DNA from 2 places in the Blautia sp. DFI.1.216 genome. Region 1 is predicted to be linked to the other one. Evidence: a T-box and tRNA genes for the amino acid it is inferred to sense, from the RefSeq annotation. Region 1 holds a T-box; the other holds one or more tRNA genes.
What was found. The T-box of region 1 lies ahead of thrS (threonine--tRNA ligase). A T-box ahead of a tRNA ligase gene usually reads a tRNA of that ligase, here a tRNA-Thr.
Positions count from the first base shown of each region.

Region 2: it has a tRNA-Thr gene. The T-box ahead of thrS (threonine--tRNA ligase) is inferred to sense a tRNA for this amino acid. The anticodon was not compared.

Region 1 is NZ_JAJDML010000034.1:21,001-26,182, reverse strand. Features, by position in the region: gene LJE11_RS12930 (COG2426 family protein) at 275-775, opposite strand; gene hisC (histidinol-phosphate transaminase) at 791-1,846, opposite strand; T-box leader at 1,994-2,221, shown strand; gene thrS (threonine--tRNA ligase) at 2,386-4,347, shown strand; gene LJE11_RS12915 (GH36-type glycosyl hydrolase domain-containing protein) at 4,444-5,182, opposite strand, start outside.
Region 2 is NZ_JAJDML010000026.1:320-5,501, reverse strand. Features, by position in the region: gene LJE11_RS11185 (sn-glycerol-1-phosphate dehydrogenase) at 1-127, shown strand, start outside; gene ispF (2-C-methyl-D-erythritol 2,4-cyclodiphosphate synthase) at 130-612, shown strand; gene cysS (cysteine--tRNA ligase) at 640-2,049, shown strand; gene LJE11_RS11170 (Mini-ribonuclease 3) at 2,034-2,513, shown strand; gene rlmB (23S rRNA (guanosine(2251)-2'-O)-methyltransferase RlmB) at 2,510-3,247, shown strand; gene sigH (RNA polymerase sporulation sigma factor SigH) at 3,400-4,002, shown strand; tRNA gene LJE11_RS11155 (tRNA-Thr) at 4,116-4,187, shown strand; gene LJE11_RS11150 (Uma2 family endonuclease) at 4,817-5,182, opposite strand, start outside.

The DNA of each region.
Region 1 (5,182 bases):
AATATCAGATCTGCAGCAATGCATATCGCAGGAAAATTATACTCCTGCTCCTGTGTCGACAAGTTAATTCCTGTAGTAATCCTGTCTGCACACCGGTATTTTTATATTTATCTTAGCACATCTTCTTCATAATTGACAATACCATATTATTCCAAATCTTTATTATTGGCAAGCTGTTTTATACGTCATAAAACTGATATTATCGACATAAAAGCAGAAATCCGGAGACATAAAATATGTCTCCGGATTTCCGATGAATATTGGTATAAAATAATTAACGTACCAGATTTCCCACTAATCCATAGGAAACAATATACATAATGACAGTTGCCATAATAATGCCACAAAAAATTGCCAGAGAGGACTTCTTAATATCAATTTCCAGAAGAGATGCAATCAGAGATCCTGTCCATGCCCCTGTTCCCGGAAGAGGAATTCCCACAAACAGCATCAGTCCCCAAAACTCATATTTCTTTACCTGATCACTTTTTCTCATTGCCCTGTCTTCCAATTTCATAACAAGTCCCCGAAAGAGTTTCGTCTTTTTTAAAACCTTGAAAATCTGTCTGATAAACAACAGAATAAACGGAATAGGAATAATATTTCCAACAATACACAGTGGAATTGCCTTTGCAGCCGATATCTTAAGTAAGGATGCTGCAAGCAATCCTCCCCTGAGTTCCAAAAGCGGAATCATTGAAATAATAAAAACTGCCCCTTCAGGTGAAATATATTGTGACAGATTCTGTGAAAACCAATGTACCAGCGCTTCCATAAAGCCTCCTAACTCTTACTTCAAATAATCCTTCAAAAAATCAATAAATTTCTGCATTTCTTCCTTTGTTCCAACAGTGATACGAAGAAAATTGTCAATTCTGTCCTTCTGGAAGTAACGAACATAAATATGCTGCCCTCTCAATGCCTCAAAAAGTTCTTTCGCAGGGCAGGTTTTATGCGTAGCAAAAATAAAGTTAGACATAGAATCCTGAAAAGAGAATCCCAGTGCCTTCAATTCTTTCTTTGTCCATTCTCTTGTCTCTATGATTTTATTACATGTCTCATCAAAATATGCTTTATCTTCAACTGCCGCCACACCTGCAGCAATCGCTGTACGGTCCATAGTATAAGAATTAAAAGAATACTTCACATCATTCAGGAATCTGATCAGTTTCTCATTTCCACACGCAAAACCAATTCTCATCCCAGCCATAGAACGCGACTTGGAAAATGTCTGTACGACCAGAAGGTTGTCATATTTTTCAATCAATGGAAGCGCCGACTGACTACCAAAATCCACATAAGCCTCGTCCACGATCACAATCACATCAGGATTATGGCGGATAATATCCTCCACTTCCTCCAGCGGCATCTCCACACCTGTCGGCGCATTCGGATTCGGGAATACAATTCCTCCGTTTTCTCTGAAATAATCTTCCGTCCTTATATGAAAGTTCTCATCCAGTGCCGGTCTCTCATATGGAATGCGAAACAGGTCTGCCCATACATCATAAAAAGAATATGTGATATCCGGAAAAAGAACCGGCTTCTGTGAATTAAAGAATGTAAGGAAACTCATGGCAAGCACATCATCGGAACCTACTCCCACAAAAACCTGTTCATCCTTCAGCCCGTAATTCTTTGCAATGGCATGTACCAGTTCTCCTGCTGTAGGATCCGGATAAAGTCTCATAGTATCTGTATCCATCTCCCTCAACGCCTTCTCCACTCCAGGTGCCGGCGGATACGGATTCTCGTTGGTATTCAGCTTGATCATATCCGGCTGATTGGGCTGCTCGCCTGGTGTATATGGTATTACTTTACGTATATTTTCTTCCCATCTGCTCATTTATCTGATTCCTTTCATGTTTTTTATTGTTTTTCACTTTCGTCAGTATAACATTAATCTCTATTTTCGTAAATCAACTTTTTGCATTTTACTGATTGACAAACCCACTTTGCGAGTTTATAATAGGCGGCAGAAAAGATAAGAAGGATCAAAACGTTGAAGAGAAGAGTACGCTGAGGAACGTTACAGAGAGAAATGTATACCGGTGCAAGCATTTCATCGCGAACCAGCCGAAGACCACCTCTGAGTGACTTTAATACAGTCCGGTGATTCCGTTACCATCGAATGAAGCGGTTCTGATCAGATGATTTATCCATCAGTAATGTATCAGAACAACCGGGGTGGAACCGCGAGTAATGTTATCTCGTCCCCTACAGTATTTAACCGTACTGTAGGGGATTTTTTTATTCTTTCTTTTACCCCTTCGCAGTACAAAAACCTGTTACTGTTCACTCCGTTCTCAACAACACGCTCCGTGGGATATCAACAGTGAACAGCAACTATAACAAATCCATACTAACGTAAAGGAGATAATCATCATGATCGTAACATTAAAAGACGGCTCAAAAAAAGAATACGCTGAAGCAAAATCCGTAATCGACATTGCTTACGACATCAGCGAGGGACTTGCACGTGCTGCCTGTGCAGGAGAAGTAAACGGAGAAGTTGTAGACCTGAGAACAGTTATTGACAGTGACTGCGAATTAAACATCCTGACAGCAAAAGATGAAAAAGGACTTGCAGTTCTCCGCCATACAGCATCCCACGTACTTGCCCAGGCAGTACAGACCTTATTCCCGGATGCAAAGGTTGCTATCGGACCTTCTATTGATACAGGATTCTACTATGATTTCGACTGCCCTCCATTCTCCCGTGATGACCTGGATGCAATCGAAAAAGAAATGAAAAAGATCATCAAAAAAGGCGCTAAGATTGAACGCTTCACAAAATCAAGAGAAGATGCCATCGCATACTTCCAGGAGAAAAATGAACCATACAAGGTAGAACTTATCGAAGATCTTCCTGAAGGCTCCGAAATCTCTTTCTATTCCCAGGGAGACTGGACAGACCTCTGCGCAGGTCCTCACCTTATGAGCGTAAAAGGTGTAAAAGCATTCAAGCTTCTCTCCTCTTCCAGCGCTTACTGGAGAGGCAGCGAAAAGAATGCAATGCTCACACGTATCTACGGAACAGCCTATGCTTCCAAGGACGAACTGAAAGAACATCTGGAACAGATGGAAGAAGCAAAAAGACGTGACCACAACAAACTTGGCCGTGAGATGAAGATCTTCACAACTGTAGACGTGATCGGTCAGGGACTTCCACTTATCATGCCAAACGGTGTGATCATGATGCAGGAGCTTCAGCGCTGGATCGAAGACGAAGAAGCAAAACGCGGATATATCAGAACAAAAACTCCGTTAATGGCAAAGAGCGACCTTTACAAGATTTCCGGACACTGGGATCATTACAAAGACGGTATGTTCGTTCTCGGTGATGAGGAGACTGACAAGGAAGTATTTGCACTTCGTCCTATGACATGTCCGTTCCAGTATTATGTATACAAAGCAGAACAGCACAGCTACCGTGATCTGCCTCTTCGTTACGGTGAAACATCCACTCTGTTCCGTAATGAGGATTCCGGGGAAATGCATGGTCTGACACGTGTACGTCAGTTCACGATCTCCGAAGGTCATCTGATTGTAAGACCTGACCAGATGGTAAAAGAATTTAAAGACTGTATCGCACTTGCACAGTACTGTCTGCAGGTTCTTGGTGTAGAGGAGGACGTAACCTATCACCTTTCCAAATGGGATCCTAACAACAGAGAGAAATACATCGGTGATGCAGAAGTGTGGGATCAGACAGAAGCTCATATCCGTCAGATGCTTGAAGAACTGAACATTCCGTTTACAGAGGATGTTGGCGAAGCTGCATTCTACGGACCTAAGGTTGATATCAATGCCAAGAACGTATACGGAAAAGAAGATACTATGATCACGATTCAGTGGGATGCTCTTCTGGCTGAACAGTTCGACATGTATTATATCGATGAAAACGGTGAAAAACAGCGTCCATACATCATCCATCGTACATCCATGGGATGCTACGAGAGAACACTGGCATGGCTCATTGAGAAATATGCAGGTATGTTCCCGACATGGCTCTGCCCGGAACAGGTTCGTGTGATTCCAATTTCCGAGAAATTCCACGACTATGCTGCCAAAGTTGAAGCTCAGTTAAAAGAAAACGGAATCCGCTGCTCTGTTGACCAGCGTTCTGAAAAGATGGGCTACAAGATCCGCGAAGCACGCCTTGCAAGAGTTCCATACATGCTCATCGTTGGTGCCAAAGAGGAAGAAGAAGGCAAGGTTTCCGTAAGAAGCCGTTACCTTGGTGATGAAGGAATGAAAGATCTTGGTGAATTCCTTACATCCATCAAAGAAGAAATCAAAAACAAGACAATTCGTAAAATCGAAGTTCAGGAAGAAAATAAATAAAACAGGTATTTTACTTTAACCTGTTCAAATAAGTCCCCACCCTCTGCTTTAATTGCATCAGGCAATAAGCAATGGGTGGGGACTTTTATTTATCACTTATCCCATCTGTACAATTACATGGTATTCGTTTCTGCCATTGACCATAGGAATCTGGTTTCCATTTATCCTCTCACCATCTACCTCAATCCATCTGACTCCTTTCTGCACACCTTTCGGTTTATGGATTTCAATATGATAATCCGCCCCTCTAAAATGACGGTTCACTTTAAAATCGCCAAACGTTTCCGGAAGGCAGGGGTCTACGATCAAACCATCATATCCTGGCAGAATACCAAGAAGCGCCTGTGACAGGTTTACAAATGTCCACGCTGCAGTTCCTGTCAGCCAACTGTTTTTTGCCTCTCCAAATCCTGGTGCATCAGCTCCCGCGATCATCTGCGAATATACATATGGTTCTGTCCGGTGAATATCACTGATTTCCTCAATATAAGATGGACATATTTTACGATAAACCTCAAATGCCCTGTTTCCTCTTCCAAGCACAGTCTCCGCAATGGAAATCCACGGATTGTTGTGGCAGAAAATTCCTGCATTTTCTTTATATCCAGGCGGATAAGAAGTAATTTCCCCAAGTTCCAGATGGTATCTTGTATAAGCCGGCTGAAGGATCATTATTCCATACTTTGTTTCCAGCAATTCATTCACAGAGTCCAGAGCTTTTTCTGCTATTCCTTCTTCCTTGCCGATTCCTGCCATAACACAGAATCCCTGTGGTTCAATAAAAATCTTTCCTTCTTCGCATTCTTTTGAACCAACCTTTTCAGACTGTGCATCA
Region 2 (5,182 bases), on a different contig from region 1:
GAAAACCGTTTATGATATCGGACTCGATGAAGCGGCTGTTTTGCCAAGCCTCAGACTTGCTCCTTATACAAGGAGACGGTTAAGCTTATTGAGAATCAGCAAGATGCTGGATATAAGAGGAGAATGATTATGCGTGTTGGAATGGGATATGATGTACACAGACTGACCGAAGATAGAGATCTGATTCTGGGTGGTGTGAAGATAGACTGGGAAAAAGGTCTCCTGGGACATTCAGATGCAGATGTACTGATCCATGCAGTTATGGATGCACTTCTGGGAGCTGCTGCACTGGGCGATATCGGAAAACATTTTCCGGATACAGACCCTGCATATAAAGGAATTTCCAGTATTCTGCTGCTGGAACATGTGACGAAGCTTTTGAGAGAGCACCATTATGAGATCGGAAATATAGATGCAACGATCATTGCACAGAAACCAAAGATGGCACCTCATATTCCACAGATGAGAGCCAATATGGCAAAAGCAATGGGAATCAATGAGTCTCAGCTGAACATTAAGGCCACTACAGAGGAAAAACTGGGATTTACGGGAAGAGAAGAAGGAATTGCATCTCAGGCGATCTGTCTTCTTAATGAAAGAAAAGAGAGTTAATGATAGAGAAAACTGGAGGAATAAAACATGAAACTTTTTAACACACTGACACGTAGAAAAGAAGAATTCGTACCTCTTGAAGAGGGAAAAGTTCGTATGTATGTCTGCGGTCCGACTGTATACAACCTGATCCATATCGGAAATGCACGTCCGATGATCATCTTCGATACCGTACGCCGATATATGGAATACAAAGGATATGAAGTAAACTATGTTTCCAATTTTACAGACGTAGATGACAAGATCATCAAGAAAGCAATCGAAGAGGGCGTAAGCGCACAGGAAATTTCCGAGCGTTATATTGCAGAGTGTAAGAAAGATATGGATGGCATGAATGTAAAACCTGCCACAACCAATCCACAGGCAACCCAGGAAATCAACGGAATGATCAGTATGATCCAGACTCTGGTTGATAAGGGATATGCTTATCCGGCAGCAGACGGTACTGTTTATTTCAGAGTTAAGAAGTTCAAAGAATATGGCAAACTTTCGCACAAGAACCTGGATGATCTGCAGTCCGGCTTCCGTTCTCTGCAGGTGTCCGGTGAAGACCAGAAAGAAGATCCACTGGATTTTGTTCTCTGGAAACCGAAGAAAGAGGGAGAACCATCCTGGCCTTCACCATGGTGTGACGGACGTCCGGGATGGCATATTGAGTGTTCTGTTATGGCGAAAAAATACCTTGGTGATGAGATTGATATCCATGCAGGCGGAGAAGACCTGATCTTTCCTCACCATGAGAACGAGATCGCACAGAGTGAATGCTGCAACGACAAAATCTTTGCAAAATACTGGATGCACAATGCATTCTTAAATATTGATAACAGAAAAATGTCCAAGTCTCTTGGAAACTTCCGTACTGTTCGTGAAATCAGTGAACAGTATGACCTGCAGGTGCTTCGTTTCTTCATGCTGAACGCCCATTACAGAAGTCCGCTGAATTTCAGCGCAGATCTGATGGAAGCTGCAAAGAATGCATTAGAGCGTATCACAGATGCAGCAGCAAACTTAAAGGACAGAAAAGCAGCAGCACAGACAGAAACTGCAACAGATGCAGAGAAAGAACTGCTTGCACAGGCACAGGAATTCGTAAAGAAATTTGAAGAAGCTATGGATGATGATTTCAACACAGCAGATGCACTGGCAGCAATCTTTGAACTGGTTAAATTTGCAAATACAAATGTATCAGAGGCAAGTTCCGCAGAATTTGCAGGAACACTTCTTGACACAATGGTGAAATTATGCGATGTACTTGGTCTGAAGGCTGTGAAAACAGAAGAAATCCTTGATAAAGAAATCGAAGACCTGATTGCAGAGCGTCAGGAAGCAAGAAAAGCAAAGAATTTCGCAAGAGCAGATGAGATCAGAGATGAGCTTCTGGCTAAGGGAATCATCCTTAAGGATACCCGCGAGGGAGTAAAATGGAAACGAGCTTAAATGATATGAGTGGAACAAACGGACTTAATGAAGAGAATTTGAGTAGTTTGAAAGGCATGCTTCATCAGTTGTTTCATTTGGAAGATAAAGACTTGCGAACATATTCTCCGCTGACATTGGCGTATATCGGAGATGGCGTCTATGAACTGGTGATCCGCACGATCCTTGTAAAAAAAGGCAACTGTCCGGTGAACCAGCTTCACAGAAAAGCCAGCAGTCTGGTTAAGGCAGGAACTCAGTCTTCCATGATGGAAGTAATCGAGCCCATGCTTACAGAGGAGGAACACAGCGTTTACAGAAGAGGAAGGAATGCTCATTCTCCTACAATGGCTAAACATGCAACCATGGCAGACTACCGCAGGGCAACAGGGTTTGAAGCTCTGATGGGCTATTTATATTTAAAAGATGATTTCAGCAGGATCATAGAACTGGTCCGTGCAGGGATTGGAGAGGATAAGATATGAGTGAACAGATAGAAGGACGCAATGCGGTTCTGGAAGCGTTTCGTTCCGGCAAATGTGTAGATAAGCTTTTTATCCTGGACGGATGCCAGGACGGACCGGTCCGCACTATTGCCAGAGAGGCAAGAAAAAAAGATACGATTATTAATTATGTGGCAAAAGAACGTCTGGATCAGTTAAGCGAGACAGGCGCACATCAGGGCGTAATCGCTCAGGTGGCAGCCTATGAATATGCAAGTGTAGAAGATATTCTTGCGAAGGCAAGGGAAAAAGGAGAAGATCCCTTTATCTTTATCCTGGATAATATTGAGGATCCTCATAATCTTGGTGCGATCATCCGTACAGCAAACCTTGCAGGTGCACATGGGGTGATTATTCCCAAGAGAAGAGCAGTTGGCCTGACTTCCACAGTTGCCAAGACTTCAGCAGGTGCATTAAACTATACACCTGTTGCAAAAGTTACCAATCTGGGACATACCATCGATGAACTGAAAGAACAGGGCATGTGGTTTGTATGTGCAGATATGGGCGGTGAAACCATGTACAATCTTAACCTGACAGGTCCGATCGGCGTAGTGATCGGCAATGAAGGTGAAGGTGTAAGCAGACTGATCCGTGAGAAGTGTGATTTCGTGGCATCTATTCCTATGAAGGGTGACATTGATTCCCTCAATGCATCTGTGGCAGCCGGAGTACTTGGATATGAGATTGTACGTCAGAGACTGCAGAAGAAATAAGTTTATCTCAGTCTGAGATAAAGGCTTCGTGAGGATGTGCAGCGATTATTAAGAGGAATTTTTGCAGCAGAAAATTATTCCACAATATTGTTATGCTATAAGAAGCCCTCTGGGCGAATGATAGAGATTTTCAGAAAAACGGAAGGGTTAAATTGATGAAACAGTATGACGGAATTAAAGATGAAGAATTAATTTCCCGTTTCAAAAACGGGGAATCAGAAATCCTCGACTATCTGATGGAAAAATACAAGAACATGGTCCGCAAGAAAGCAAGGACCATGTTCCTGATAGGCGGGGAGAACGATGACCTGATACAGGAAGGCATGATCGGACTGTTTAAGGCAGTCCGCGATTACCAGCCGGACAGGGATGCTGCATTCCAGACCTTTGCCAGTATATGTGTGGACAGACAGATCTACAACGCCATCCAGAGTTCCAACAGGCAGAAGCACCAGCCACTGAATTCCTATATTTCCCTCAGCGAACAGGATGGGGAAAATGAAGAACATCTTGGAGATAACTGGGGAGAGAACCCGGAGTCTATCATTATTGACCAGGAGAATGTCCAGGATCTGGAGCAGGAGATAACAGCAACGTTAAGTCCAATGGAGAACCAGGTTCTTGAATATTATCTGGCAGGAAACGGATACGGAGAGATTGCCCAGATCATGGGAAAAACACCCAAATCCATAGATAATGCATTACAGCGTATCCGAATCAAGATCAGAGAGCAGTTGGAGCAATATCAAAAATAGAAAGATATCTGTATAAAACCCAAAAATAAAAATCAAAAAGTTAAAAATAGGGATTGACAATACAAACAAGTTCTGATAGTATATTTAAATGTGAGCGGTAAATCCGACACAATGCTGATGTGGCTCAGAGGTAGAGCACTTCCTTGGTAAGGAAGGGGTCACGGGTTCAATTCCCGTCATCAGCTTGCTAAGAATAGCTTATTTACTGGGTTTGTGAGGTGCCAGTAAATCAAAGTTACTCAAGATAATCAGGACATAGGTTCTGATTATTTTTTTTGTGCAATTTGCAGTTCCGGGATACTGCTCAGAATTGCAGTTTTTGTACTGAGACTCTTCCTATTCCTGAAGATGATTTTAGGATGATATACTCGAATAAACCCAGTATTATTTTATAAACTTCTAAGAACTGTTTGTACTTCCAGAATGACAAGAGATATGTTATACTTACAGTGTTGTCCAACCGATACCCGGCAACGGGAGGAGGTGAAGTCTATATGGAGAATCTTGCTGTTTCTTTTCTTGTCACCTTTATGGCAAGCATAGCTGCCTATTATGTTTGCAAATGGTTAGACGGAGATAAGTAGGGCAACACTAACCTGGCAGTTTCTTGTCTGCCATAAAAAATAAGAAGAAGCCCCCAGTATTCGCACTACTGAGGGCTTCATTCTTTTTGTCTACATGGACTTGCTATTTCTTTTCGCCTACTGGCATTATAGCATATGCAGATCAGGAAATCAATATGCAAGTGATTCTGAAACATTCTGAAACAAATAAAAAGAGTAAACTATTTCCTTGGTTTATGCCTTATTTTTCGTTAATATTCACCAATGTCGAACAGCTCGTCAAAGGTTATCTTCAGATTCGGAAACATAACCAGATGTAAATCTTCTTTATTCTGGGCTGTGACAGTCTTATAAAGATACGGATAACCAGTGCCATCTTCTTTGAAATCGAAGAGATAAATCTCTACAGATTTTTTTCTCCAGTCAACGATCCAATACTCAGAGACACCGACCTTGCAATAAATATTCATTTTTTCATGTCGATCATATTCTTCTGTGGCATTGGACAAAACTTCCATCACAAAGCGGGGAATGCCAGTGAAAGAAATGTTCTTACGGTCTCTCAGGTTACAGATGATTGATACGTCAGGAATGATTACTTTATCATCATTTTCACG